3 regions of the Lysinibacillus sp. FSL K6-4013 genome follow, and region 2 is predicted to be linked to each of the others. Evidence: a T-box and tRNA genes for the amino acid it is inferred to sense, from the RefSeq annotation. Region 2 holds a T-box; the other regions hold tRNA genes.
What was found. The T-box of region 2 lies ahead of tyrS (tyrosine--tRNA ligase). A T-box ahead of a tRNA ligase gene usually reads a tRNA of that ligase, here a tRNA-Tyr.

Region 1 (9,599 bases), 450 kb from region 2:
GACATCTGTTGGTGATATTGCGAAAGCCTCTGGTTATAGTAAAGGACATATTTATTATCATTTCGAAAATAAAGAAAAGTTATTTGTGCTTTTGGCGCAGCAATCGATGAAAAATTGGCATGACAAATGGTTGCAACAAGAATCTTCATACACCACATCAACAGATAAATTGTATGGTATGGCCATGCATGTCCTCTATGAGTATCAAACACCTTTACTAAAGTCAGGTCAGGAACTGGCATCTAATCCAAAATCAAGTCCTGATTCTATACAACAGTTATTTAATTTAGCTATTACGCCAATGAATGCTTATCGAGCAATTCTTCAAGAGGGCATCGACAAAAACGAATTTATTAATGGCAATGTTGATACATGGACCATCTTACTTGGTACATGGCTAGGTGGATTATGTCAGCTCACCAATACTCAAAATTTAAAATCATTAGAACCACTCTTTCAACAGGCAATAACGATTTTCTTAAAAGAAATTAAAAAAGGTGGGATTTAAATGAAAGTAGGTTTAATAGGTGATAGCTTAACAGAAGGTCGTCCAGGCGTTTCATTTTATAATGTCTTGAAACTTCAATATCCTCATATTTCATTCGATAATCTTGGCAATCCAGGCGAGACGATTAAAAGTTTATTTACTCGCTTGGAAAAAGCACCACTCCAATCTTCCTATGATCTCCTTATTATTTGGATAGGCGTCAATGACGTCTATTCAAAATTATTAAAGGTGCAAGCACAACCAGTGGCGAAGGATCATATTGAATTCGAAGAGTACTGCCTCAAAGTAGTAGAGAAGGCACATGCCGCTTCTAAAAATGTAGTGTTAGTATCTCCAACATTAGTAGGAGAAGATCTTCAAAATCCCTCTAACAAAGAAATAACACAATTAACGTCTGTTATGGAGTCTATTTCAATGAAATCTGGCAATGTTTATTTTGTAAATATGCAAAATCTCTTTAAAGAGCATTTAGAACATTTGGAGTGCTCAGGCTTTATTAATACGAATGTAATAAGAGTCCTACTGGATGTTTTATTTTACAAAAGTCCTTTACGTATCGATAAATTATCTCAAAAAAGAGGGCTACATGTAACTTTAGATGGTGTTCATTTGAATAGTAAAGGTGCTGATATAGTGGCACAGCAATATAGCTCTATCATTGAACTTTATAAAGTCGAAGGAGACAAAATCGGGAGGTTCTAAAGATGAGAAAGGTTGCAGTTGTTACAGGTGGTGTATCAGGGATAGGAAAGGCTATTTGCCAGGAATTAATTGCTCGCCATATATTTGTCATTATTGCTGATATTCAAGATCATGAGGGTCGTGTGTTAGAAGCAGAGTTAAATAAGGATATCGCCCATGTAAAATTTGTACATTTAAATGTAACCGATTACAAAAATGTAACTTCTGTCATTCATGATGTATTTGAAGAATTTCACCGTATAGATTATCTGTTTAATAATGCTGGTATCGCTATGTATGGGGAGATGGGTGAAATGACTATTGAGGATTGGAAGGAAATTATGGCCATTAATTTATGGGGTGTCATTTATGGGACTCAAATAGGCTACCCACTTATGAAAAAACAAGGTTTTGGTCATATCGTCAATACCTCCTCTGCTGCAGGGTTAGGACCTTCTCCTTTTTCTACTGCATACGCTACTACCAAACATGCTGTTATAGGACTAACAACCTCTCTACACTATGAGGCTGAGGAATTCGGGATTAAGGTGAGTACTTTATGTCCAACGTTTGTGGATACACCAATTTTCGATAATGCAAAGGCGATTCATATGGATAAATCAATTATCACCCAACAATTAAAGCAGCAAAAAATGATCTCACCTCAGCGAATTGCAAAAATGGCTATAGAGGGTGTTCATCAAAATAAGCCTATCATTTGTCCAATGCCAATGCGCAAAACACTGGATGTTGTTTTTACTATTTTTCCTTTTTTACACAAAGCGTTAATGAGAATGGTTTGTAAAGTGAGTCGTAATGCACGTTTAACCTAATGTTTCACAAGGCTCCCTTCTAATGGGAGCCTTGCTTATTTTATAATACGACACCATCGCTCATTTTAATAATACGATCTGTATATGCCAACATTTCTTCGTCATGCGTCACTAATAATGTTGTTATATTTAAAGTTTTTGTTAATGTTCTTAATAACACCATAATCTCTTTAGAGCGCTGTGAATCTAAACTAGCCGTTGGTTCATCAGCAAACAATACTTTCGGTTGATGAATAATAGCACGTGCAATTGCTACACGTTGCTTCTCTCCCCCTGACAAGGAGGAAGGATAGGCAGTTTTACGATGTTCCATTCCAACTAACTCCAATAGCCGATTGACTTCATATTTCTGTTCATTCTTTTTTAATGAAGATTCAGCAACATCTAACATTAATAACAATTGCTCCTCCACTGTCAAAAATGGGACGAGATGTGCAAATTGAAAAACAAAGCCGAATTTACTTGCACGTAATTTTCGTATCTGTTCAGGGCTCATCATAGTTAGATTTTGTTCTTCAAATAGCACTTGCCCATCTGTTGCTGGTTGTAATCCTGCTGCTATCGTTAATAATGTACTTTTCCCAGAGCCAGAAGCACCTACCAATGCTGTAATCTCTCCCTCTTTTAAAGAAAGATTGATGCCCTTTAAGATTTCCTCCTCGACTTCTCCATTCTTAAACGTTTTTCGTACTTCATCCATTGTAAATACCGTCATGATTAAGCCTCCCCCTGCTGTATTGCTTGTAACGGTTCAATTTTTTTAATTTGCATTCCTGATAATGTAGCACCGATAAAGCCTATGAGGAGGAACACAATGGATAACTGTGCTGTAGTACCCATTGATAAGGTGAATGGCATCCCCTTAGGAGCAACGACGTTGAAAAGCTGGCTAAGGCTGACTGATACAATAAGTGAAAAAATTGTAATAATAGCCATCTGTGTCCAAATCATTTTAAATAGCTTACTTGTTTTTAATCCAATCGCTTTTAAAATGCCATACAAGCCAATTTTTTGTACATTCATCATATAGAAGAAAATAGCAAACAACATCCCACTAATCACCACTAAAAACCAGATAATCATATTTAAAGATAACTGTTCCGCATTATAACTAGGGATAGTATTGAGAAACTCTTTATTGCTATAAGCTTGCAATCCCTTAATATCTTTCGGCTCACTATTTGGTACATAAATTAACTGCTTATCATCCACTCGATACATCTCCTGATAAGCCTTTTCACTAATATAAACAACGGGAGCATGGCTATATTTTTTTTGCTCTACAAAACCTGTTACAATAAACTTTCCACCGTACTGATTATTCGTTAATATATCTCCAACTTGAATTCCTTTATCTTGCAGCGAACGATCCAAAAGCACCTCGTTTTGTTGCACATTGCTAAAAAGTTTAGATTCCGTTGATGTCACAAAGGCTACACTTTGCTGTTTATCATCCTGATCGTTTAAAAAGCCCATCTGGATCGAAAAAGCTACTGCCTCTTTTTCTTTACTAAAGACTTCCTGCTGGAGATTGCTATCGATTCTTGAAAGATTAAACGTTCCATCCGCATCCTCAGCCATATAAAATTGTCCCTTCGGTAAATCCTTAATTAAAGCAGCATTATCCTGTGACAGACCATTTGCTAAACCCGAGATAATAAACGTTAAAAAACTAACTAGGAAGATAATGGAGCCCAAGATTAAAAACCGTACTTTATTCTTCTTCATTTCTTTCCAGGCAAGATTCATCACTAACCCCTCCATTTCTTTGATTACTCATAGCTTATAATTGTTAAATGAACAGAGCATGAACTAATCGTTAAAATGTAGGGATGATATAGAAAGCCACTCTATAAAGGCATTTTTATCCCTGAACTGCCCCGTAAAAGTTAGACACCAATCTAACTTTTACGGGGGTTTTTTTATGGCAAAAGTAAGTGCTGAACAACGTATTCAAGCAGTTCAACGATATTTAAATGGAAATGAAACTTTGATCGAAATTGCGAAAGATATCGGTGTGACAGCTCAGATCGTCAGTGAATGGGTTCGCCGTTATCAAAAAAATGGCGTAGAGACTTTCTTAAAGTCCTATACAAACTATTCAGCTGACTATAAAATGAATGTACTTAATTATATGAACGAGACAGGTACATCTTCGAGAGACACAGCTGCACTATTCAATATTTCATCTCCTGGCATGATTCGGAATTGGAAGTTGAAGTTTGAAGTTGGTGGTTATGATGCCCTTGTTTCTAAGAAAAAGGGGCATCCATCTATGAAAAAAGAGACAAAAAGAACAACGAAATCAACACCAGCTGAAGGATCTGTTGAGGCGTTAGAAGCACGAATTAAACAATTAGAAATGGAGAATGCGTACTTAAAAAAGTTGAATACTTTAGTTCAAATGCAAGAAAAATTACCAATCAAATCAAAGCGCAAGTAATTTATGAACTGAAGGAAATCTATGAAGTAGTGGAATTAATCAAAGTCGCTGATATTCCACGTAGTACGTATTATTACTGGGAAAAGCGTTTGAATCGTCATGATAAATACGCTGATGTGAAAGTCGCAATTCAGTCCATTTATCATGAACATAAGGGACGTTATGGTTATCGTCGGATCACCAAAGAATTAAAAAAATTTGGTATTCATCACGATCCAAAAACGATTAACTGCTTGATGAATGCCATTGGCATAAAGTGTGAAGTCCGCATGAAGAAATATCGTTCGTATAAAGGTAACGTCGGAAAAATTGCCCCAAACATATTACAACGCGATTTTACAGCGGAAAAAATGAACGAGAAATGGGTAACAGACGTGACAGAGTTCCATCTATTTGGTGAGAAACGCTATTTATCACCCGTCCTTGATCTATGTAATGGCGAAATCATTGCATACACGGTAATGAAGCGTCCAGTGTATAAACTAGTCCATAATATGTTAGAACAAGCATTGGAGCGCCTCGAATCAGGTGATCAAGTCATTCTTCATTCAGATCAAGGTTGGCATTATCAAATGAAAAAGTATCAACAAACATTAAAACAACACGGGATTACGCAGAGTATGTCCCGTAAGGGCAATTGTTTGGATAACGCAGTTATTGAAAATTTCTTTGGCTTATTAAAATCTGAACTCCTGTATCTACAAGAATTTGAATCCATGGCACATTTTGAACAGGAACTCCATGACTATATTTACTATTACAATCACAAACGAATAAAGGCAAAATTAAAAGACCTAAGTCCGGTGGAATACCGAATTCAGGTCTTAGAAGTTGCTTAACTAAATATGTCTAACTTTTTCGGGTCAGATCACCCATAGAGTGGCTTCTTTTGTGAATTTTATTTATCTTTACTTGCTAAAATCTTATTTTGTTATAGAACCTCGCCTTGAATGAATTGCTATTTTTTGATTTCTAATCACGGTCTTACTATTTTATACGAACTGTGAATATCAATTGTTGTATGAATATAGTATCTATAATAGAAGACAAGCACACATTTATCTATTAGTTAACGTTACCACGATCATCGTGATTACATATAATATAGCTGTTGTATAGGCAACAATAAGACCCATTCAGTCTACCTCTTTTTTATCTATGTTTATATACATTCTATAATTTTTTACAATAAAAAAAGAATCCCTAATAAATCAAGGATTCTTCGTTGTAATTGATACCGGTGGTCGGGGTCGAACCGACACTCCAAAGGAACACGATTTTGAGTCGTGCGCGTCTGCCAATTCCGCCACACCGGCATAATGGAGATAAAAAAAATCGGATAAACCGATTAACAGTTAAAATATGGAGGCGGCAACCGGATTTGAACCGGTGATAAGGGTGTTGCAGACCCGTGCCTTACCACTTGGCTATGCCGCCGTCATACATGGAGCGGAAGACGAGGTTCGAACTCGCGACCCCCACCTTGGCAAGGTGGTGTTCTACCACTGAACTACTTCCGCAAAAATGGCTGGGGTACTAGGATTCGAACCTAGGCATGACGGAATCAAAATCCGTTGCCTTACCGCTTGGCTATACCCCAACAATGGGGCGACTGATGGGAATCGAACCCACGAATGCCGGAACCACAATCCGGTGCGTTAACCACTTCGCCACAATCGCCATTGTATTATGATGTTTATTAATTTTATATTAGATGGGGCGACTGATGGGAATCGAACCCACGAATGCCGGAACCACAATCCGGTGCGTTAACCACTTCGCCACAATCGCCATAAAATTAATTGGCAGGGGCAGTAGGAATCGAACCCACACCAAAGGTTTTGGAGACCTCTATTCTACCGTTGAACTATGCCCCTAAAATAATAAAACTGGTGGAGGGGGACGGATTCGAACCGCCGAACCCTAAGGAGCGGATTTACAGTCCGCCGCGTTTAGCCACTTCGCTACCCCTCCGGGAAAATCTGGTGCCGGCTATAGGAATCGAACCCACGACCTACTGATTACAAGTCAGTTGCTCTACCTGCTGAGCTAAACCGGCAAAAAAACAAGATGGGTCAGGACGGAATCGAACCGCCGACACTTAGAGCTTCAATCTAATGCTCTACCAACTGAGCTACTGACCCATATTTTAAAATAAATGGCGGTCCCGACCGGGATCGAACCGGCGATCTCCTGCGTGACAGGCAGGCATGTTAACCGCTACACCACGGGACCATTTGGTTGCGGGGGCTGGATTTGAACCAACGACCTTCGGGTTATGAGCCCGACGAGCTACCACTGCTCCACCCCGCGATAATACTATAATGTTGTAAAAATAATGGTGGAGGATGACGGGCTCGAACCGCCGACCCTCTGCTTGTAAGGCAGATGCTCTCCCAGCTGAGCTAATCCTCCATCTGGGTATTTAAATGGTGACCCCTACGGGATTCGAACCCGTGTTACCGCCGTGAAAGGGCGGTGTCTTAACCACTTGACCAAGGGGCCATCGTTTGGAACACATCAAAGTGCTGGCGGAGAGTAAGGGATTTGAACCCTTGAGACAGTGTTAACCGCCTACACGATTTCCAATCGTGCTCCTTCGGCCACTCGGACAACTCTCCAAGAATGGCTCCGAAGGCAGGACTCGAACCTGCGACAACCTGATTAACAGTCAGGTGCTACTACCAACTGAGCTACTTCGGAATAATTTTAGTATATAGCCTAGCGACGTCCTACTCTCACAGGGGGAAGCCCCCAACTACCATCGGCGCTAAAGAGCTTAACTTCCGTGTTCGGTATGGGAACGGGTGTGACCTCTTTGCCATCATCACTAGACTATTTGAAAGACAATACTTATTATAACATAACTTATAAAAATTACAAGTATATTCTAATATTTTATTCTTTCAAAACTGGATAAACGATACATTGAATGTTTCAAACATATTGGTTAAGTCCTCGATCGATTAGTATTCGTCAGCTCCATGTGTCACCACACTTCCACCTCGAACCTATCTACCTCATCGTCTTTGAGGGATCTTACTTACTTGCGTAATGGGAAATCTCATCTTGAGGGGGGCTTCATGCTTAGATGCTTTCAGCACTTATCCCGTCCACACATAGCTACCCAGCGATGCCTTTGGCAAGACAACTGGTACACCAGCGGTGTGTCCATCCCGGTCCTCTCGTACTAAGGACAGCTCCTCTCAAATTTCCTACGCCCACGACGGATAGGGACCGAACTGTCTCACGACGTTCTGAACCCAGCTCGCGTACCGCTTTAATGGGCGAACAGCCCAACCCTTGGGACCGACTACAGCCCCAGGATGCGATGAGCCGACATCGAGGTGCCAAACCTCCCCGTCGATGTGGACTCTTGGGGGAGATAAGCCTGTTATCCCCGGGGTAGCTTTTATCCGTTGAGCGATGGCCCTTCCATGCGGAACCACCGGATCACTAAGCCCGTCTTTCGACCCTGCTCGACTTGTAGGTCTCGCAGTCAAGCTCCCTTGTGCCTTTACACTCTACGAATGATTTCCAACCATTCTGAGGGAACCTTTGGGCGCCTCCGTTACCTTTTAGGAGGCGACCGCCCCAGTCAAACTGTCCGCCTGACACTGTCTCCTGCCCCGCTAAGGGGCATGGGTTAGAATTTCAATACAACCAGGGTAGTATCCCACCGACGCCTCCTTCGAAGCTGGCGCTCCGAGATCTCTGGCTCCTACCTATCCTGTACAAGTTGTACCAAAATTCAATATCAGGCTACAGTAAAGCTCCACGGGGTCTTTCCGTCCTGTCGCGGGTAACCTGCATCTTCACAGGTACTATAATTTCACCGAGTCTCTCGTTGAGACAGTGCCCAGATCGTTACGCCTTTCGTGCGGGTCGGAACTTACCCGACAAGGAATTTCGCTACCTTAGGACCGTTATAGTTACGGCCGCCGTTTACTGGGGCTTCAATTCGCAGCTTCGCTTGCGCTAACCACTCCTCTTAACCTTCCAGCACCGGGCAGGCGTCAGCCCCTATACGTCACCTTACGGTTTTGCAGAGACCTGTGTTTTTGCTAAACAGTCGCCTGGGCCTATTCACTGCGGCTCTCATGCGCTTGCACGCTCAAGAGCACCCCTTCTCCCGAAGTTACGGGGTCATTTTGCCGAGTTCCTTAACGAGAGTTCTCTCGCACACCTTAGGATTCTCTCCTCGACTACCTGTGTCGGTTTGCGGTACGGGCACCTCTCACCTCGATAGAGGCTTTTCTTGGCAGTGTGAAATCAGGAACTTCGTCCATACGGACTCGCCATCACAGCTCAACGTTACAGTGTGCGGATTTGCCTACACACACGCCTTACTGCTTGGACGCGCACAACCAACGGCGCGCTTACCCTATCCTACTGCGTCCCCCCATTTCTCAAACGGTGAGGAGGTGGTACAGGAATATCAACCTGTTGTCCATCGCCTACGCCTATCGGCCTCGGCTTAGGTCCCGACTAACCCTGAGCGGACGAGCCTTCCTCAGGAAACCTTAGTCATACGGTGGACGGGATTCTCACCCGTCTTTCGCTACTCATACCGGCATTCTCACTTCTAAGCGCTCCACCAGTCCTTCCGGTCTGACTTCAACGCACTTAGAACGCTCTCCTACCACTGACATCGTAGATGTCAATCCACAGCTTCGGTGAATCGTTTAGCCCCGATACATTTTCGGCGCAGCGTCACTCGACCAGTGAGCTATTACGCACTCTTTAAATGATGGCTGCTTCTAAGCCAACATCCTGGTTGTCTGTGCAACGCCACATCCTTTTCCACTTAACGATTACTTTGGGACCTTAGCTGGTGGTCTGGGCTGTTTCCCTTTTGACTACGGATCTTATCACTCGCAGTCTGACTCCCGTGTATAAATATCTGGCATTCGGAGTTTGTCTGAATTCGGTAAACCGGGATGGCCCCCTAGTCCAAACAGTGCTCTACCTCCAGTATTCTCATCACGAGGCTAGCCCTAAAGCTATTTCGGAGAGAACCAGCTATCTCCAAGTTCGATTGGAATTTCTCCGCTACCCACACCTCATCCCCGCACTTTTCAACGTGCGTGGGTTCGGGCCTCCAGTAAGTGTTACCTCACCTTCACCCTGGACA
Region 2 (9,599 bases):
TTAATCATTTGAAGAACCTTTGAAAGTATTTCTATACACTCTTCACCATACTCCGAGGTCATAAAGTCTGTCCAAGACTCTGTTGCCTCCACAAGTAATACACCAATGGGATTTTTGCCCTCTGCTTGGAAAAGCACCATATCTGTCATCATTGAATAGGCCTGTCTTGCTTTCAATATATAAGGAATTTTCACTACTTTTTGTTGATAAAAACTAGCTTCGATCATCAGCCATGACACAGCATTTAGCTTTGTTTCAATTGTTAATGAAGCCATCTCTTCTATTGGGATTAAGGAATTACCTTCAAAACTAAGAAAAGCAGCATTATCAATTTTCAAGCGCTTCTTTAGAAACTGTTTCAATGAACAAAAATACCCATTAAAACTAGTTTGTTCTTCATAAGAACTCACCCAAAAGCTCAAAACATCAGATTTTATATATTTTAGCGTTTGTAAATGGTCTGTCATGAAATCACCTTTTCTATATAACGTCCAAATCAATTACTATTAACTTATAATATATTATACATAATTTGTGTCATTTTGACTATGTAATTATCCCTTAGTTTTACAATTTACATAACACAGCGTATCATTAACTATTCCCATATTATTTAAAATAGGTAGTGAGGAATTTCCTACTATGTTCTTTTATATTTTTTTACTAGCTAATAATTGACGTCCTTGTCCTAAGCAGTTACAATGGAGGTTGTGTAAAATAAACGCAGCAGTGGTATAAGCTTATGATTGTATTTTATTCCTCTATTTTCTGATATACAACTACTTAGATGATCAGTAATGAAAATTAGATGGTGTATTGTGTAACCTAACGGCTGCATAGGCGAAAGTACATGAAAATAAAATGCGTGTAAGAACGGGTACTACTGGTTTTTGTTTTACAACAAAAAAACCAAATTTAAAGGAGGAGACAACAATATGTCTCGTTATACAGGTCCATCTTGGAAATTATCACGTCGTCTTGGTATCTCACTAAGCGGTACAGGTAAAGAAATCGAAAAACGTCCTTACGCACCAGGACAACACGGTCCAAACCAACGTAAAAAATTATCAGAATACGGTTTACAACTTCAAGAAAAACAAAAACTTCGTCATATGTATGGTATGAACGAACGTCAATTCCGTACTCTATTTAACCGCGCTGGTAAAATGAAAGGTGTTCACGGTGAAAACTTCATGATCCTTCTTGAAACTCGCCTTGACAACTTAGTTTACCGTTTAGGTTTAGCTCGTACTCGTCGTGGAGCTCGTCAATTAGTTAACCACGGTCACATCTTAGTAGATGGCAAACGCGTTGATATCCCATCATACAGCGTAAAACCAGGTCAAACGATTTCTCTTCGTGAAAAATCTCAAAACCTTGCTGTAGTAGTAGAAGCAATCGAAGTAAACAACTTCGTACCTGACTACTTAACATTCGATGCTGACAAAAAAGAAGGTACATTCACTCGCCTTCCAGAGCGTTCTGAATTATCAGCTGAAATCAACGAAGCATTCATCGTAGAGTTCTACTCTCGTTAATCAATTTGCTCTGCAAATGATGCCAACAAAATCCCTGAAATCCCTTGTATATCAAGGTTTCAGGGATTTTTTATTTTTTAGGTTCTATAATATTTTTTGGGGTATTTACACAATTACACGCATAAAAAAAGCACAGATTCACTGATTTATATATACTTGAATTGTCGAGAAACAAGTAATAGAAAGGTGAACTGTGCAAATGAATTTTAACATGAATATCCCAGGATTAAAAGATGTAGAGATTACGAAAGTAGAAGAAGTAGGCGATCGAATCGCATTGTATGTGCAATTGCCTAAGTGCACGCATCCATGTCCAGTTTGTGAAAAAAAAACATCGAAGGTTCACGATTACCGTATACAAAAGATCAATCATTTAAAATGGTTTGAACGTTTAACTATTCTTTTCTATAAACGTCGTCGTTATGTTTGTGATTGTGGAAAGCGTTTCTCTGAAAAATCCCCCTTCGTAGATAAATATCAACGTTACTCAAAGGAATGGAATCAAGTAGTGAGTATACGTGCTATTAAAGCTAAAACATTTAAAGAAGCTGCAGAAGTGCTAGGTACATCAACCACGACGGTTATTCGCCGTTTTAAAAAGGTAGCGAAAAAACAATTAGTAGAGGGTGTACGTTTACCAAAAGCAATTGCGATTGATGAGTATAAAGGCGATACAGATGCAGGTACGTATCAGTTAATCATTGCGAATGCGGAGACGCGCGAACCGATTGATATTTTACCGAATCGTAAAAAAGAAACCATAAAAAATTACCTAAGTCAGTATGGAGCAGATGTTGAGATAGTGGTCATGGATATGAATCCAAGTTTTAAAGCAGCTGTTCGTCAAGCGCTAGGTCGACCTGTTATTGTGGCAGACCGGTTTCATTTTAGCCGTTATATCTATTGGGCAATGGATGAAGTGCGCCGACAAGTACAAAAAGAATGGGACAAATACAATCGTACAAAGTGTAAACGTATGCGTCATGTATTGTATAAACGTGCATCTAAATTATCACCGAAACAACAGTGGTACTTACAGCGTTATACAGAAATGTCTGAAACATTAAAAGTAGCTCATGAATTAAAGGAAGCCTATTGTGAATGGTTTGATTGGGCAAAGACAAAAAATGATGTTGTAGAAGTGAAGAAGCGATTACTAGCTTTTTACCGTAAGGTAGAAGAGACAAAATTACCAGCTTTCTTAAAAGCCATTCAAACATTGAAGAACTGGCAAGTAGAAATCTTAAATAGCTTTAGTTTTGGTTATTCCAATGGCTTCTTGGAAGGCATTAATAATAAAACAAAAGTGATGAAACGGAATGCATATGGCTTTCAGCGTTTCGATCACTTTCGAGCAAAAATCTTATTAAATTTAAAGTATAAAGAAATCGGAGTTCATCTGGGTTAATGTGTTAAAAGATTACACCACCCCAACATTTGACTTAGAACCATTTTTTACCATTTAATCTAAATGATTCTAACTCCTCTGAACAATTCAAACCTACGTTTTTTGCTTTGAATCATTAATGCAGAAACGAATATAGCAGCGGATGGAGTCGCTCGTTTAACTTCATGTAGAGTCAGCAATAATAAGAAGTCTAATTTACTTTCTGTAATGCCCAAAGAAGCTAACTCATTGTTTGCTACATCCAACACATAATCACTTAACCATAACAACATTAATCACAGCTTGGCATCTTGATTTGTATCACTTGAAGAAGACATCTGAATATACGGCCCTACCCCTAATACTGGTAAATCATCTTTATGTGTGTACGTTTTCTTGCTTTTTGTCAATAAAATCACCTTTTAATTAGATTATCGAATGCAAGAATTTTTATTTATTTCCACTAATTTCTCCAAAATAATGCACTACTTTTTTAGCGCAGACGCATTGCCCCAATTATAACCAACAATAATTTTTCTCTCTTACTATTGTGACAACTTTATGTACTTTAAAATAGCAATTACATAGTTTCAAAATAACATAATCACTACCTTTATAATAAAAACAAAATATCAGTTATTTACTATTCATTAGATCATCAAAATAGAACTGTTTTCCAAAAAATATATTTTACTTTCATAATAAAATATTTTTAAAACCTTTTTAAATTCAATATTCTACTACAAAACAACATTCCATACCCCTTTCATCGCTTTAACTTTTTTGTAAAATAATAACATGAAGAAAATTAACATTTTTAATAAAAATACGAGTTGAACTTTTACAAAAAATAGAATACGATGAATTGCGAAAGGTGGTTCACCATCATTCAAGCAATAATAATTTTTTAAAAGGGGTTGGAAATATGTCAGACGTTCTAAAGCAATTTGTTATGCCGAAAACAAACTTATTTGGACCTGGAGCAATTCAAGAAGTTGGTAAGCGCTTAAATGATTTAGAAGTGAAAAAGACATTAATCGTAACAGATGAGGGCCTACACAAATTAGGTCTCTCAGAACAAATTGCAAACATCATTACAGCTGCTGGAATTGATGTAGCAATTTTCCCTAAAGCAGAACCAAATCCAACAGATCAAAACATTGAAGATGGTATTGCAGTGTATCATGCTGAAAACTGCGATTCTATTGTTTCTCTTGGAGGAGGTAGCGCACACGATGCAGCAAAAGGTATCGGACTTATTGCTTCGAATGGTGGACGCATTCATGATTATGAAGGCGTTGATAAATCACAAAATCCACTTGTGCCATTAATTGCAATTAATACAACGGCAGGCACTGCAAGTGAAATGACTCGTTTCACCATTATTACGGATACAGCTCGTAAAGTAAAAATGGCCATTGTGGATAAACATGTGACTCCGTTACTTTCTATTAATGATCCAGAACTAATGATTGGTTTACCTCCTGCTCTTACAGCAGCTACTGGCGTTGACGCATTAACACATGCCATCGAATCATTCGTTTCTACGAATGCTACACCAATTACAGATGCATGTGCTGAAAAAGTACTTCAACTGATTCCTGAATTTTTACCACGTGCCTATGCAAATGGAGCTGATATAGAAGCTCGTGAACAAATGGTATATGCACAATTTTTAGCGGGAATGGCCTTTAATAATGCATCACTTGGCTATGTTCATGCAATTGCTCATCAATTGGGTGGTTTCTATAACCTACCGCATGGCGTGTGTAATGCTATTTTATTGCCACATGTTTGTCGATTTAATGTTACAGCACGTACAGAGCGCTTTGCTCGTATCGCTGAATTATTAGGAGAAAACGTAGAAGGTTTAAGTAAGCGCGATGCCGCTGAAAAGGCTATTACAGCTATTGAGAAATTATCACAAGATTTAAATATTCCTAGTGGCTTCCGTGAATTAGGGGCAAAAGATGAGGATATTGAGATCTTAGCAAAAAATGCATTGTTAGATGTGTGTGCTGAGACGAACCCTCGTAAAGCAACACTAGAGGATATCAAACAAATCATCACAAATGCAATGGGACCTATTGTGAAAAAAGAAGAGTCACTCGAGGCAGTTGCCCTTTCTTAATCGACGGTTTCCTATAAGTCTATGACATAGGGTGGAGAAAACAAATGTTTTCTCCACTTTTTTATGGGCTCGAAATACACACATTGTCTATCATGGAAACTCTCGCTATACTTTTCTTAAAAAGGATGGGAGAATACGATATGCGCTTAATTTCAATTTGTCCTAGTAATACAGAATTAGTTGCCTATTTAGGGCTGACAGACCAGCTCGTTGGAGTCGATGATTATTCCGATTGGCCATCAACAGTTAAAGATCTGCCACAGCTTGGGCCAGATTTATCAATTAACATGGATGCGTTAGAGGCATTACAGCCTGATCTTGTTCTGGCTTCTTTGAGTGTACCAGGTATGGAAAAAAACATTGAGGCACTAAAAGAAAGAAATATTCCTCATATTATTTTTAATGCAAACTCATTAGAAGAAATTGCGCAAGATCTTCTGACACTTGGGCAAGCTTGTCAAGTAGAGGAACAAGCAAAGACAATTGCTGAAGAGTACATGCATTCCATCGGAAAAATGTATTCCATTGCACAAACAATTCCGAAGAAACCTACCCTCTATTGGGAATGGTGGCCTAACCCTATTTTCACTCCTGGGAAAATAAATTGGCTAACAGAAATTAGCGCTCTTGCTGGTGGCACTAATCTATTTCAAGATGTTGAGCTTGCTAGTGTTCAAACAGATTGGACAGATGTTGTTAAACGCCAGCCTGACTATATCATGATGGCTTGGGTTGGTGTAGCATTTGAGCGTATCCAACCTGCTAATTTATTAAAACGTCCATATGCCAAAGAGTTACATGCCATTCAATCGGAACAGCTCCATGTAATGGAAGAATGGCTGTATTGTCGCCCTTCTCCACGACTTATTGAAGGTGCTATAAAGCTTGCAAAAATACTGCATCCTAAAGAATATGAACAAATAAAACCTCCAAGTTTCTTATGATTAAAAAACCACATCCAACTTTTTATGGGATGTGGTTTTGCAAATAGAAATTATATAAATTTCACCATATGATATTTTTTCTTACCTCGACGGACAATGCTAAATGCATCATCTAAACGATCCTTCGCATCGACTACATATTCTAAATCCGTTACCTTTTCACCGTTTACACTAATCGCACCATTTGATACATCTTCACGTGCTTGACGTTTGGAAGAGGAAATGCCTGCCTCCACAAGTAGGTCCACAATGTTTTTATCATCTTTAGCCATTTCAATAGAAGGAACATCTTTAAAAGCATCCTTCATTTCTTCAGCTGAAAGTGCTTTTAGATCTCCTGAGAATAATGCAGCTGTAATACGGATGGCTTGCTCTAATGCCTCTTGACCATGTATTAAACGAGTCATTTCTTCAGCTAGTGCCTTTTGTGCCTTACGTAAATGTGGCTCCTCCTCTACAGATACGGCTAAAGCTTCAATTTCTTCACGAGATAGGAACGTGAAGATTTTTAAGTATTTTATGACATCTGCATCAGCTGCATTGATCCAGAATTGGTAGAACTCATATGGAGATGTTTTCTTACTATCTAGCCAAACAGCACCACCTGCTGTTTTACCAAACTTTGTGCCATCTGCCTTGGTTACTAATGGAATCGTAATTCCAAAGGCTTTCGTTTCTTCCTCGTGTGTTTTACGAATAACCTCTAACCCTGTTGTAATATTACCCCATTGGTCAGAGCCACCTACTTGAATACGGCAATTGTAGTGATTGTATAAATGATTGTAATCAATACCTTGAATTAACGTATAGGCAAACTCTGTAAATGAGATTCCTGTATCAAGACGAGAAGCAATCGTATCTTTTGCTAACATGTAGTTTACGTTAATTAATTTCCCATAATCACGTAAAAATTCAATTGTGTTTATATTACCAATCCAGTCACGATTGTTCACAAGCTGAGCACCATTGCCATCTTCTGCAAATTCGAAAATACGTTCTAATTGACTACGGATTCCTTGAACGTTTTTATCGATTTGCTCTACTGTCTGTAATTGGCGCTCTTCTGAACGGCCAGACGGGTCACCGATCATCCCTGTTGCACCACCAACAAGTAAAATTGGACGGTGGCCTGCTTTTTGGAATCGACGAAGTGTTAACAATGGAACAATATGTCCAATATGCATGGAGTCAGCTGTTGGATCTACCCCACAGTATAAAGATACGGATTGTTCATTTAATAATTTTGCCATGCCTTCCGCATCTGTTTGTTGGTATAGCAAACCACGCCATTCTAAATCTTGTAATAATTCGTTTGTCATGTTCATTCCTCCTAAAATGGTTAAATTCGTTACGTGCATGGACATGTTTAAATAAAAAAAGTCCCTACACGCAAACAATTGCATGCAGGGACGTTAAGTTGCAAACTAACGCGGTACCACCCAGCTTGAAGATGTCATCCACCTTCCACTTCATTCAGCCGCCTTTATCGCAGGCGCGCACGTCTAAGCTCCAAGTACGTAATTCGTCTCTACATTATGACCAGTTTTCACCAACCACTGGCTCTCTAAACAGGGAATATAGACACTACTGCAAACTCTTCATCACCAGAAAACTATAAACATAATTTTATACGATTCTTTTTCAAAGTCAATAACTATGTTCGTGCTAAAACAATATGTGCTATAATAGACAAGATTTTAGGAGGTCGATACATTGAAAGATTGGATTGAAAAAATCAATGCAAAGATCGATGAATTACTTGAACAAAAATGGATGAAGAAATTACGTATTTCAGGTAGTGTTACCTGGAACTTATTTTTACTATTTTTAGTCTTTGCATTGGTTGGCACTGTATTTGTCGGTTCAGTTGGAGCTGGTTATTTTGCTTCTCTTGTCAAAGAAGAACCATTACGCTCAAAACAAGAGTTAAGGGATCAAATTTTTAGCTATGAAGAAACCAGTGAGATTTATTTTGCCAACGATATTTATATTGGGAAATTAAGGACAGATTTAGATCGACGTGAAACTTCGCTTAGCAATGTTGCACCAGAGGTCGTGAATGCTGTTCTGGCAACAGAAGATGAATATTTTCGAGAGCATAACGGAATTGTTCCTAAAGCGGTTGTTCGTGGGTTATTACAAGATGTCACTAACTCTGCAACGCAGACAGGTGGTTCTACACTTACCCAGCAGCTTATTAAAAACCAAGTACTAACTAATGAAGTATCATACGAGCGTAAAGCTAAGGAAATTTTACTGGCGATGCGTTTAGAACATTTTATGACGAAGGAAGAAATATTAGAGGCTTATTTAAATATCATTCCCTATGGTCGTAACTCTTCAGGACGAAATATTGCAGGTGTTGAAACAGCTGCGGAAGGAATTTTTGGCGTAAAAGCAAAAGAATTGTCTCTTCCTCAAGCTGCGTACATAGCTGGTATTCCACAGGCACCATTTGCTTATACACCATTTACAAATACAGGTGAACTGAAAAGTGAAGAAGCTTTGAAACCAGGTATTGATCGTATGAAAACAGTACTTTATCGTATGAAAGAAGCTGGTTATATTGATGATGCACAGTATAATGAAGCGTTAAACTATGATATTGCTGCTGATTTCCGTGGACCAGAAATGCGCGCGGAGGATCGTTATCCTTGGTTGACTTATGAGCTTGAAGCTCGTGCAAAAGATATTATTGCTGAAAAACTAGCAAAAGATGATGGGATTGACCCAGAGCGCTTAAAGTCAGAAAAGAAATTAAAGGATAAATATACGATTTTAGCAGATCGTGATGTTCGTTCAAAAGGCTATCGTATTTATTCAACCATTAATAAAGATATGTATGATGCAATGCAAAAAGCAGCAAAAGACTTCCAGTATTATGGTCATACGTATACTGGTAAAGGGAAAGACCCTGTTACTGGTGAAGAAATTGATATTGAGATGCCAGTACAAGTAGGTAGTATTTTAATAGAAAATACGACAGGTCGCATTTTAAGCTTTGTTGGTGGTCGAGACTTTAAAACCACTCAAGTAAACCATGCAACACAAGCTTATCGTTCTAACGGTTCTACAATGAAACCATTACTTGTTTATGGACCTGCCATTGAGTATGGCGTAATCGGTGCGGGTAGCCCATTAGTTGACGTGAAATTCTCAGTCGGTTCTTGGAGTCCAAGTAACTATATTACGAGTGATGAGCGAGGTCTTATCCCAGCACGTGAAGCTTTAGCAGATTCTCAAAACATTTCAGCACTACGTTTATATAATGATATTATTAGTAGACGCCCTGCAGATTTGTTAGTAAAAATGGGATTCTCAAAATTACATCCCGATGATTTTACTAACCTAGCAACTGGGATCGGCGCTTTAAGAGAAGGAACTACTGTTGAAGAAAATACAAATGCCTTTGCTACCTTTGCAAATGGTGGCCTATTCATTGACGCTTATATGATTGATCGAATTGAAGACCAAGAAGGAAATATTGTTTACCAACATGAAGTAGAACCTGTTCAAGTATTTAGCCCAGAAACATCTTATATCGTGACAGATATGTTACGTGATGTTCTCACTAAAGGAACAGGGACAATGGCACGAAA
Region 3 (9,599 bases), 1.6 Mb from region 2:
GGAAGCCGATGAGTTAGTATCGAAGCATCTGGGTATTGCTGAGGTATTGCTTACCCCTAATTCGAGCTTTATCAATGAAACGGTTAGCTCCCTCGGTTTCAGAGAAAAATACAATCTAAATATCATTGGTATTAATCGCAAGGGTGGTTATAAACTTCAGGATATGGTATCTCACAAATTAAAATTTGGAGACGCAATATTAGTACAGGGAGCATGGGATGAAATTCTTTTGTTAGCAAGAGAAACACAGGATGTCGTGGTTGTCGGCCAGCCGAAAGAACACGCAAGTGTGGCAGCGGCTACAGGCAAAGCTGGAATTGCGGGGATTATTATGTTATTCATGATTATTTTGATGGCATTTGAAATTTTTCCTGCTGTAATCTCTGTGATGATTGGTGCCGTACTGATGATTTTAACAGGTTGCTTGAGAAACATGGAAGATGCCTATAGCAATATGAATTTTGAAAGTATTGTGTTAGTGGCTGCTATGTTACCAATGGCGACAGCGTTAGAAAAAACAGGAGGCATGACCATTTTATCTGATGGTATTATTAATGCTTTAGGTGGTTTCGGACCATATGGTGTACTCATAGGGATTTACATTTTGACAGCCATTTTTGGTCAATTCATTAGTAATACGGCAACTGCTGTATTGTTTGCCCCCATTGCCATGAGTGCTGCCATTGCCATTGAGGTTAGTCCCACAACATTTATGATTGCAGTCGCAGTCGCAGCAAGTATGGCGTTTGCTACGCCAATTGCTTCCCCCACGAATGCACTGGTAATGACGGCAGGGGGCTATAAATTTATGGATTTTGTAAGAATAGGGATACCGTTACAAATTATTATGTTTATTGTGATGATGATAGCCATCCCGTTCTTTTTCCCATTTTAAAAACTCGGTTTCTCTACCGAGTTTTTTGTTTTTTTTAAAGATCTATTATTTTTTTGTAGGAAATTATGATAAAATTATTTTCTAGTTCATGGTCTAACATTGAACTAGCTTGTGATTAGATTTTATAGTTATTAATATAGGAAGTTTTCCGTTGATAATAAAAAAAATAAAGTTTTTTATTAAAAAGTGTTGACCTTTTAAAAATAAGGGTGTAGTATTATACAAGTCGCCAGGGTGACACGCTAAAACAAAACAAAACATGAACCTTGAAAACTGAACAAGCAAAACGTAATCAATAAAGTTTTAAGTAGCTAGCTTTGCTAGTAAACAAAACACAATTTTGGACATCAAACATGATGCCAGCAAAACAATTTGAGCTAATCAAATTTCTTTTATGGAGAGTTTGATCCTGGCTCAGGACGAACGCTGGCGGCGTGCCTAATACATGCAAGTCGAGCGAACAGAAAAGGAGCTTGCTCCTTTGACGTTAGCGGCGGACGGGTGAGTAACACGTGGGCAACCTACCCTATAGTTTGGGATAACTCCGGGAAACCGGGGCTAATACCGAATAATCTCTTTTGCTTCATGGTGAAAGACTGAAAGACGGTTTCGGCTGTCGCTATAGGATGGGCCCGCGGCGCATTAGCTAGTTGGTGAGGTAACGGCTCACCAAGGCGACGATGCGTAGCCGACCTGAGAGGGTGATCGGCCACACTGGGACTGAGACACGGCCCAGACTCCTACGGGAGGCAGCAGTAGGGAATCTTCCACAATGGGCGAAAGCCTGATGGAGCAACGCCGCGTGAGTGAAGAAGGTTTTCGGATCGTAAAACTCTGTTGTAAGGGAAGAACAAGTACAGTAGTAACTGGCTGTACCTTGACGGTACCTTATTAGAAAGCCACGGCTAACTACGTGCCAGCAGCCGCGGTAATACGTAGGTGGCAAGCGTTGTCCGGAATTATTGGGCGTAAAGCGCGCGCAGGCGGTCCTTTAAGTCTGATGTGAAAGCCCACGGCTCAACCGTGGAGGGTCATTGGAAACTGGGGGACTTGAGTGCAGAAGAGGAAAGTGGAATTCCAAGTGTAGCGGTGAAATGCGTAGAGATTTGGAGGAACACCAGTGGCGAAGGCGACTTTCTGGTCTGTAACTGACGCTGAGGCGCGAAAGCGTGGGGAGCAAACAGGATTAGATACCCTGGTAGTCCACGCCGTAAACGATGAGTGCTAAGTGTTAGGGGGTTTCCGCCCCTTAGTGCTGCAGCTAACGCATTAAGCACTCCGCCTGGGGAGTACGGTCGCAAGACTGAAACTCAAAGGAATTGACGGGGGCCCGCACAAGCGGTGGAGCATGTGGTTTAATTCGAAGCAACGCGAAGAACCTTACCAGGTCTTGACATCCCGTTGACCACTGTAGAGATATAGTTTCCCCTTCGGGGGCAACGGTGACAGGTGGTGCATGGTTGTCGTCAGCTCGTGTCGTGAGATGTTGGGTTAAGTCCCGCAACGAGCGCAACCCTTGATCTTAGTTGCCATCATTTAGTTGGGCACTCTAAGGTGACTGCCGGTGACAAACCGGAGGAAGGTGGGGATGACGTCAAATCATCATGCCCCTTATGACCTGGGCTACACACGTGCTACAATGGACGATACAAACGGTTGCCAACTCGCGAGAGGGAGCTAATCCGATAAAGTCGTTCTCAGTTCGGATTGTAGGCTGCAACTCGCCTACATGAAGCCGGAATCGCTAGTAATCGCGGATCAGCATGCCGCGGTGAATACGTTCCCGGGCCTTGTACACACCGCCCGTCACACCACGAGAGTTTGTAACACCCGAAGTCGGTGAGGTAACCTTTTGGAGCCAGCCGCCGAAGGTGGGATAGATGATTGGGGTGAAGTCGTAACAAGGTAGCCGTATCGGAAGGTGCGGCTGGATCACCTCCTTTCTAAGGATTATTTCGGAATACAAACCTTGGGTTTGTAAGATTACGTTTTGCGTTCAGTTTTGAAGGTTCATTCTTTCTGAATGAAATACTTCAAAACTTGTTCTTTGAAAACTGGATAAAACGACATTGAAATTGTAACAAACACATTTATTTTTTAAGTTTTTTTATAGGCTTAATAACTTGGTTAAGTTATTAAGGGCGCACGGCGAATGCCTTGGCACTAGGAGCCGAAGAAGGACGGCACTAACACCGATATGCTTCGGGGAGCTGTAAGTGAGCTTTGATCCGGAGATTTCCGAATGGGGGAACCCACTACGTTTAATCGCGTAGTATCTTGACGTGAATACATAGCGTCTTGAAGGCAGACCCAGGGAACTGAAACATCTAAGTACCTGGAGGAAGAGAAAGAAAAATCGATTCCCTGAGTAGCGGCGAGCGAAACGGGAAGAGCCCAAACCAAGAGGCTTGCCTCTTGGGGTTGTAGGACACTCTATACGGAGTTACAAAAGAGCGAGTTAGATGAAGCGACTTGGAAAGGTCCGCCAGAGCAGGTAAAAGCCCTGTAGTCGAAAGTTCGTTCTCTCCTGAGTGGATCCTGAGTACGGCGGAACACGTGAAATTCCGTCGGAATCCGGGAGGACCATCTCCCAAGGCTAAATACTACCTAGTGACCGATAGTGAACCAGTACCGTGAGGGAAAGGTGAAAAGCACCCCGGAAGGGGAGTGAAAGAGATCCTGAAACCGTGTGCCTACAAGTAGTTAGAGCCCGTTAATGGGTGATAGCGTGCCTTTTGTAGAATGAACCGGCGAGTTACGATTACGTGCAAGGTTAAGCTTTAGAAGGCGGAGCCGCAGCGAAAGCGAGTCTGAATAGGGCGATGTAGTACGTGGTCGTAGACCCGAAACCAGGTGATCTACCCATGTCCAGGGTGAAGGTGAGGTAACACTTACTGGAGGCCCGAACCCACGCACGTTGAAAAGTGCGGGGATGAGGTGTGGGTAGCGGAGAAATTCCAATCGAACTTGGAGATAGCTGGTTCTCTCCGAAATAGCTTTAGGGCTAGCCTCGTGATGAGAATACTGGAGGTAGAGCACTGTTTGGACTAGGGGGCCATCCCGGTTTACCGAATTCAGACAAACTCCGAATGCCAGATATTTATACACGGGAGTCAGACTGCGAGTGATAAGATCCGTAGTCAAAAGGGAAACAGCCCAGACCACCAGCTAAGGTCCCAAAGTAATCGTTAAGTGGAAAAGGATGTGGCGTTGCACAGACAACCAGGATGTTGGCTTAGAAGCAGCCATCATTTAAAGAGTGCGTAATAGCTCACTGGTCGAGTGACGCTGCGCCGAAAATGTATCGGGGCTAAACGATTCACCGAAGCTGTGGATTGACATCTACGATGTCAGTGGTAGGAGAGCGTTCTAAGTGCGTTGAAGTCAGACCGGAAGGACTGGTGGAGCGCTTAGAAGTGAGAATGCCGGTATGAGTAGCGAAAGACGGGTGAGAATCCCGTCCACCGTATGACTAAGGTTTCCTGAGGAAGGCTCGTCCGCTCAGGGTTAGTCGGGACCTAAGCCGAGGCCGATAGGCGTAGGCGATGGACAACAGGTTGATATTCCTGTACCACCTCCTCACCGTTTGAGAAATGGGGGGACGCAGTAGGATAGGGTAAGCGCGCCGTTGGTTGTGCGCGTCCAAGCAGTAAGGCGTGTGTGTAGGCAAATCCGCACACTGTAACGTTGAGCTGTGATGGCGAGTCCGTATGGACGAAGTTCCTGATTTCACACTGCCAAGAAAAGCCTCTATCGAGGTGAGAGGTGCCCGTACCGCAAACCGACACAGGTAGTCGAGGAGAGAATCCTAAGGTGTGCGAGAGAACTCTCGTTAAGGAACTCGGCAAAATGACCCCGTAACTTCGGGAGAAGGGGTGCTCTTGAGCGTGCAAGCGCATGAGAGCCGCAGTGAATAGGCCCAGGCGACTGTTTAGCAAAAACACAGGTCTCTGCAAAACCGTAAGGTGACGTATAGGGGCTGACGCCTGCCCGGTGCTGGAAGGTTAAGAGGAGTGGTTAGCGCAAGCGAAGCTGCGAATTGAAGCCCCAGTAAACGGCGGCCGTAACTATAACGGTCCTAAGGTAGCGAAATTCCTTGTCGGGTAAGTTCCGACCCGCACGAAAGGCGTAACGATCTGGGCACTGTCTCAACGAGAGACTCGGTGAAATTATAGTACCTGTGAAGATGCAGGTTACCCGCGACAGGACGGAAAGACCCCGTGGAGCTTTACTGTAGCCTGATATTGAATTTTGGTACAACTTGTACAGGATAGGTAGGAGCCAGAGATCTCGGAGCGCCAGCTTCGAAGGAGGCGTCGGTGGGATACTACCCTGGTTGTATTGAAATTCTAACCCATGCCCCTTAGCGGGGCAGGAGACAGTGTCAGGCGGACAGTTTGACTGGGGCGGTCGCCTCCTAAAAGGTAACGGAGGCGCCCAAAGGTTCCCTCAGAATGGTTGGAAATCATTCGTAGAGTGTAAAGGCACAAGGGAGCTTGACTGCGAGACCTACAAGTCGAGCAGGGTCGAAAGACGGGCTTAGTGATCCGGTGGTTCCGCATGGAAGGGCCATCGCTCAACGGATAAAAGCTACCCCGGGGATAACAGGCTTATCTCCCCCAAGAGTCCACATCGACGGGGAGGTTTGGCACCTCGATGTCGGCTCATCGCATCCTGGGGCTGTAGTCGGTCCCAAGGGTTGGGCTGTTCGCCCATTAAAGCGGTACGCGAGCTGGGTTCAGAACGTCGTGAGACAGTTCGGTCCCTATCCGTCGTGGGCGTAGGAAATTTGAGAGGAGCTGTCCTTAGTACGAGAGGACCGGGATGGACACACCGCTGGTGTACCAGTTGTCTTGCCAAAGGCATCGCTGGGTAGCTATGTGTGGACGGGATAAGTGCTGAAAGCATCTAAGCATGAAGCCCCCCTCAAGATGAGATTTCCCATTACGCAAGTAAGTAAGATCCCTCAAAGACGATGAGGTAGATAGGTTCGAGGTGGAAGTGTGGTGACACATGGAGCTGACGAATACTAATCGATCGAGGACTTAACCAATATGTTTGAAGCATTCAATGTATCGTTTATCTAGTTTTGAAAGAATAAGTCTTTCAGCTGAATAAGTGAAGTGATGATGGCAAAGAGGTCACACCCGTTCCCATACCGAACACGGAAGTTAAGCTCTTTAGCGCCGATGGTAGTTGGGGGCTTCCCCCTGTGAGAGTAGGACGTCGCTTCGCTTATTTTTTGTGGAGGATTAGCTCAGCTGGGAGAGCACCTGCCTTACAAGCAGGGGGTCGGCGGTTCGAGCCCGTCATCCTCCACCATTTTGGTCCCGTGGTGTAGCGGTTAACATGCCTGCCTGTCACGCAGGAGATCGCCGGTTCGATCCCGGTCGGGACCGCCATTATTATTGCCGGTGTAGCTCAGTTGGTAGAGCAACTGACTTGTAATCAGTAGGTCGTGGGTTCGACTCCTATCGCCGGCACCATTCCCTTGGAGGGGTAGCGAAGTGGCTAAACGCGGCGGACTGTAAATCCGCTCCTTAGGGTTCGGCGGTTCGAATCCGTCCCCCTCCACCATTTTAGGGGCATAGTTCAACGGTAGAATAGAGGTCTCCAAAACCTTTGGTGTGGGTTCGATTCCTACTGCCCCTGCCAGGTATTGAGGTACTCGTTCATATACAGCTATTATAAATTTATATAGTGGCGATTGTGGCGAAGTGGTTAACGCATCGGATTGTGGTTCCGACATTCGTGGGTTCGATTCCCATCAGTCGCCCCATTTTAACATTGGGGTATAGCCAAGCGGTAAGGCAACGGATTTTGATTCCGTCATGCCTAGGTTCGAATCCTAGTACCCCAGCCATTTTTTCTTTTTTTATGAGCCATTAGCTCAGTTGGTAGAGCATCTGACTTTTAATCAGAGGGTCGAAGGTTCGAGTCCTTCATGGCTCATCATTTTTTAATTAATATGCGCCCGTAGCTCAATTGGATAGAGCGTCTGACTACGGATCAGAAGGTTATGGGTTCGACTCCTGTCGGGCGCGCCAATAAATTCATGTTTACGGAATGTAGCTCAGCTTGGTAGAGCACTTGGTTTGGGACCAAGGGGTCGTAGGTTCGAATCCTGTCATTCCGACCATCTTTCATGATTAATGGGGCCTTAGCTCAGCTGGGAGAGCGCCTGCCTTGCACGCAGGAGGTCAGCGGTTCGATCCCGCTAGGCTCCACCATTTTAATATTTTTGGAGGTATACCCAAGTCTGGCTGAAGGGATCGGTCTTGAAAACCGACAGGCGGGTAACACCGCGCGGGGGTTCGAATCCCTCTACCTCCTCCATTTTCGGGTCAGTAGCTCAGTTGGTAGAGCATTAGATTGAAGCTCTAAGTGTCGGCGGTTCGATTCCGTCCTGACCCACCATTATTGCGGGTGTAGTTTAATGGTAAAACCTCAGCCTTCCAAGCTGATGTCGTGAGTTCGATTCTCATCACCCGCTCCAAAATGGGCCTATAGCTCAGCTGGTTAGAGCGCACGCCTGATAAGCGTGAGGTCGATGGTTCGAGTCCATTTAGGCCCATCATTATTCCGAAGTAGCTCAGTTGGTAGTAGCACCTGACTGTTAATCAGGTTGTCGCAGGTTCGAGTCCTGCCTTCGGAGCCACGGCCCGTTGGTCAAGTGGTTAAGACACCGCCCTTTCACGGCGGTAACACGGGTTCGAATCCCGTACGGGTCATCAAGCATGTAGCACAGATGTGTGTTACATGCTTTTTTCTATTCTCCTTTAATTCTATTCTCCTTTTTCATGTTGTTGAAAAAAGATCACTAGCAGAAAAAGACCTTTTAGCAAGGTAGAGGTAGATTTCCGTTCTGCCAGCTTCCTTTCCAGGCGGCGTCCGATGAGCCGCTTCACTCACTTACGTTCGCTCCAGGGTACATCTGTGACGCTAAATCCCCCTCGGCGTGACGCTGGCTCCTCTCCAATCAACCATTCTGCAAAGTGTCTTTCCTTTTTTCAAAGTAGCATAGCGATCAAAAAGCCCATTATCTGTATTCTCAGAGAGGATAAGCCCTTATCTTCAATGTGGAGAAGGGAATGAGTTACAACAGCCATCCATAAGTGAATACCTACAATTTATTTGTGTGGATAAATGAGGAAGACTACTTATTGCCGGGGTTAGTCAGACAGAGACTAGCCCCAGCGCGAAAGTAAAGCGTCAGCAGCATGTAAGTAGCCTAAAATGGAAAGACTTTTATCTTTCACAAAATTCTATTGATTGCTTTGCTGCAACACTATGAAGATTACATGATTAATGTAGTCTTTTTATAATAATTAGGATCTCTCTTACATTCTCTTACGAAAGTGAGTCTATAGAGTAAATTTGAACAAACTATTTCATATATAAAATATGTATGTTTTTTTAATTACTATTTTCATGGTGCTTGTTGTTTTGTTCCTCTAATATGAGGATAAGTGGAGGAATCGATATGAATATACAGGAGATACAGCAGTTTTTAAGTCTATACCAGACAGAACAAAATGAATCAGAACTTTGGTTAAAGAATAGATTACAGGCAGTTAAGGATGCAGGTGAATATCACCCAACAACAGAAGAGTTAGTTTTTGGTGCACGAGTGGCATGGCGTAATAGCAATAAATGTATCGGACGTCTGTTTTGGCAGTCACTCCACGTGGTAGATGCACGCGATGTTTTAGATGAAAAGGCTATTTTCCGAAAATTACTAGAACATATTGATTATGCGACAAATCATGGGAAAATCCGTCCAACAATAACAGTGTTTGCTTCAGATAGAGTACGGATTTGGAATCATCAACTAATTCGCTATGCAGGCTATGAAACAGAGGCAGGCGTTATTGGAGATTCGCAGTCCATTGAGTTTACAAAAGTATGTGAATCTCTAGGGTGGAAAGGCAAAGGAACAGCTTTTGATGTGCTACCACTCGTTATACAGGTAGATAGCCGGGCTCCCCAAGTGTTTGTAATTCCTGAAGAAAATATAGTAGAGGTTCCAATCCGCCATCCAGAGTCAATCGATGTGGAGAAATTAGGAATGAAGTGGTATGCTGTACCCATTATTTCGAGTATGCGTTTTCAAATGGCAGGAATTGACTTTCAAGCAGCCCCATTTAACGGATGGTATATGGGAACAGAAATCGGTGCACGCAATTTAGCAGATCATGAGCGCTATAACATGCTACCTGCTATTGCAGAAATTTTTAATCTAGATACAACTAAACAAGCATCACTTTGGCGTGATCGTGCATTAGTCGAACTTAATATTGCTGTTCTTCATTCATTTAAAGAAGATGGTGTGAGCATTGTTGATCATCATACAGCGGCTCAGCAGTTTAAATTGTTTGAGGAAGCAGAAAAAACAGCAGGAAGAGAAGTTACAGGCAACTGGACATGGTTAATCCCGCCACTTTCGCCTGCAACGACTCATATATTTCATAAACCCTATGTAAATATATATCATACACCAAATTATTTTTATCAAAAACCATGCTATTAGAGTAAAGGAACTGTTTACTTTCAATAGTTAATTATCCATTCGTTATACTTTCGATGAGAGAGGGCTTACTATGTTAGATCAGCAAATTCCCAATATCCCATGGAGACAATTGACAACACCTTATGGTAGAGGTACAGCTATTCCTCAGCTGATTGAACAGGAGCAATACACACA

Region 1: it has a tRNA-Tyr gene. The T-box ahead of tyrS (tyrosine--tRNA ligase) is inferred to sense a tRNA for this amino acid. The anticodon was not compared.
Region 3: it has a tRNA-Tyr gene. The T-box ahead of tyrS (tyrosine--tRNA ligase) is inferred to sense a tRNA for this amino acid. The anticodon was not compared.

What each region holds. Positions count from the first base shown of each region.
Region 1 covers NZ_CP152031.1:3,892,116-3,901,714, forward strand. The annotation lists gene MHB39_RS19285 (TetR/AcrR family transcriptional regulator) at 1-508, shown strand, start outside; gene MHB39_RS19290 (SGNH/GDSL hydrolase family protein) at 509-1,210, shown strand; gene MHB39_RS19295 (SDR family oxidoreductase) at 1,213-2,022, shown strand; gene MHB39_RS19300 (ABC transporter ATP-binding protein) at 2,063-2,737, opposite strand; gene MHB39_RS19305 (ABC transporter permease) at 2,740-3,771, opposite strand; one part of gene MHB39_RS19310 (IS3 family transposase) at 3,947-4,400, shown strand; one part of gene MHB39_RS19310 (IS3 family transposase) at 4,400-5,304, shown strand; tRNA gene MHB39_RS19315 (tRNA-Leu) at 5,701-5,781, opposite strand; tRNA gene MHB39_RS19320 (tRNA-Cys) at 5,829-5,902, opposite strand; tRNA gene MHB39_RS19325 (tRNA-Gly) at 5,911-5,985, opposite strand; tRNA gene MHB39_RS19330 (tRNA-Gln) at 5,991-6,065, opposite strand; tRNA gene MHB39_RS19335 (tRNA-His) at 6,070-6,145, opposite strand; tRNA gene MHB39_RS19340 (tRNA-His) at 6,181-6,256, opposite strand; tRNA gene MHB39_RS19345 (tRNA-Trp) at 6,269-6,342, opposite strand; tRNA gene MHB39_RS19350 (tRNA-Tyr) at 6,356-6,439, opposite strand; tRNA gene MHB39_RS19355 (tRNA-Thr) at 6,449-6,524, opposite strand; tRNA gene MHB39_RS19360 (tRNA-Phe) at 6,537-6,609, opposite strand; tRNA gene MHB39_RS19365 (tRNA-Asp) at 6,625-6,700, opposite strand; tRNA gene MHB39_RS19370 (tRNA-Met) at 6,704-6,778, opposite strand; tRNA gene MHB39_RS19375 (tRNA-Val) at 6,805-6,880, opposite strand; tRNA gene MHB39_RS19380 (tRNA-Glu) at 6,896-6,970, opposite strand; tRNA gene MHB39_RS19385 (tRNA-Ser) at 6,995-7,086, opposite strand; tRNA gene MHB39_RS19390 (tRNA-Asn) at 7,092-7,168, opposite strand; rRNA gene rrf (5S ribosomal RNA) at 7,185-7,300, opposite strand; rRNA gene MHB39_RS19400 (23S ribosomal RNA) at 7,412-9,599, opposite strand, start outside.
Region 2 covers NZ_CP152031.1:3,445,226-3,454,824, forward strand. The annotation lists gene MHB39_RS17015 (GGDEF domain-containing protein) at 1-467, opposite strand, end outside; gene rpsD (30S ribosomal protein S4) at 936-1,538, shown strand; gene MHB39_RS17025 (ISL3 family transposase) at 1,732-2,946, shown strand; gene MHB39_RS17030 (iron-containing alcohol dehydrogenase) at 3,851-5,056, shown strand; gene MHB39_RS17035 (cobalamin-binding protein) at 5,197-6,000, shown strand; gene tyrS (tyrosine--tRNA ligase) at 6,051-7,319, opposite strand; T-box leader at 7,403-7,611, opposite strand; gene MHB39_RS17045 (transglycosylase domain-containing protein) at 7,714-9,599, shown strand, end outside.
Region 3 covers NZ_CP152031.1:268,388-277,986, forward strand. The annotation lists gene MHB39_RS01325 (SLC13 family permease) at 1-895, shown strand, start outside; rRNA gene MHB39_RS01330 (16S ribosomal RNA) at 1,287-2,838, shown strand; rRNA gene MHB39_RS01335 (23S ribosomal RNA) at 3,021-5,948, shown strand; rRNA gene rrf (5S ribosomal RNA) at 6,015-6,130, shown strand; tRNA gene MHB39_RS01345 (tRNA-Val) at 6,142-6,217, shown strand; tRNA gene MHB39_RS01350 (tRNA-Asp) at 6,222-6,297, shown strand; tRNA gene MHB39_RS01355 (tRNA-Thr) at 6,306-6,381, shown strand; tRNA gene MHB39_RS01360 (tRNA-Tyr) at 6,389-6,472, shown strand; tRNA gene MHB39_RS01365 (tRNA-Trp) at 6,477-6,550, shown strand; tRNA gene MHB39_RS01370 (tRNA-His) at 6,599-6,674, shown strand; tRNA gene MHB39_RS01375 (tRNA-Gln) at 6,684-6,758, shown strand; tRNA gene MHB39_RS01380 (tRNA-Lys) at 6,775-6,847, shown strand; tRNA gene MHB39_RS01385 (tRNA-Arg) at 6,866-6,942, shown strand; tRNA gene MHB39_RS01390 (tRNA-Pro) at 6,958-7,034, shown strand; tRNA gene MHB39_RS01395 (tRNA-Ala) at 7,050-7,125, shown strand; tRNA gene MHB39_RS01400 (tRNA-Ser) at 7,139-7,231, shown strand; tRNA gene MHB39_RS01405 (tRNA-Phe) at 7,237-7,312, shown strand; tRNA gene MHB39_RS01410 (tRNA-Gly) at 7,318-7,391, shown strand; tRNA gene MHB39_RS01415 (tRNA-Ile) at 7,396-7,469, shown strand; tRNA gene MHB39_RS01420 (tRNA-Asn) at 7,477-7,553, shown strand; tRNA gene MHB39_RS01425 (tRNA-Glu) at 7,555-7,626, shown strand; gene MHB39_RS01430 (nitric oxide synthase oxygenase) at 8,379-9,425, shown strand; gene MHB39_RS01435 (hypothetical protein) at 9,496-9,599, shown strand, end outside.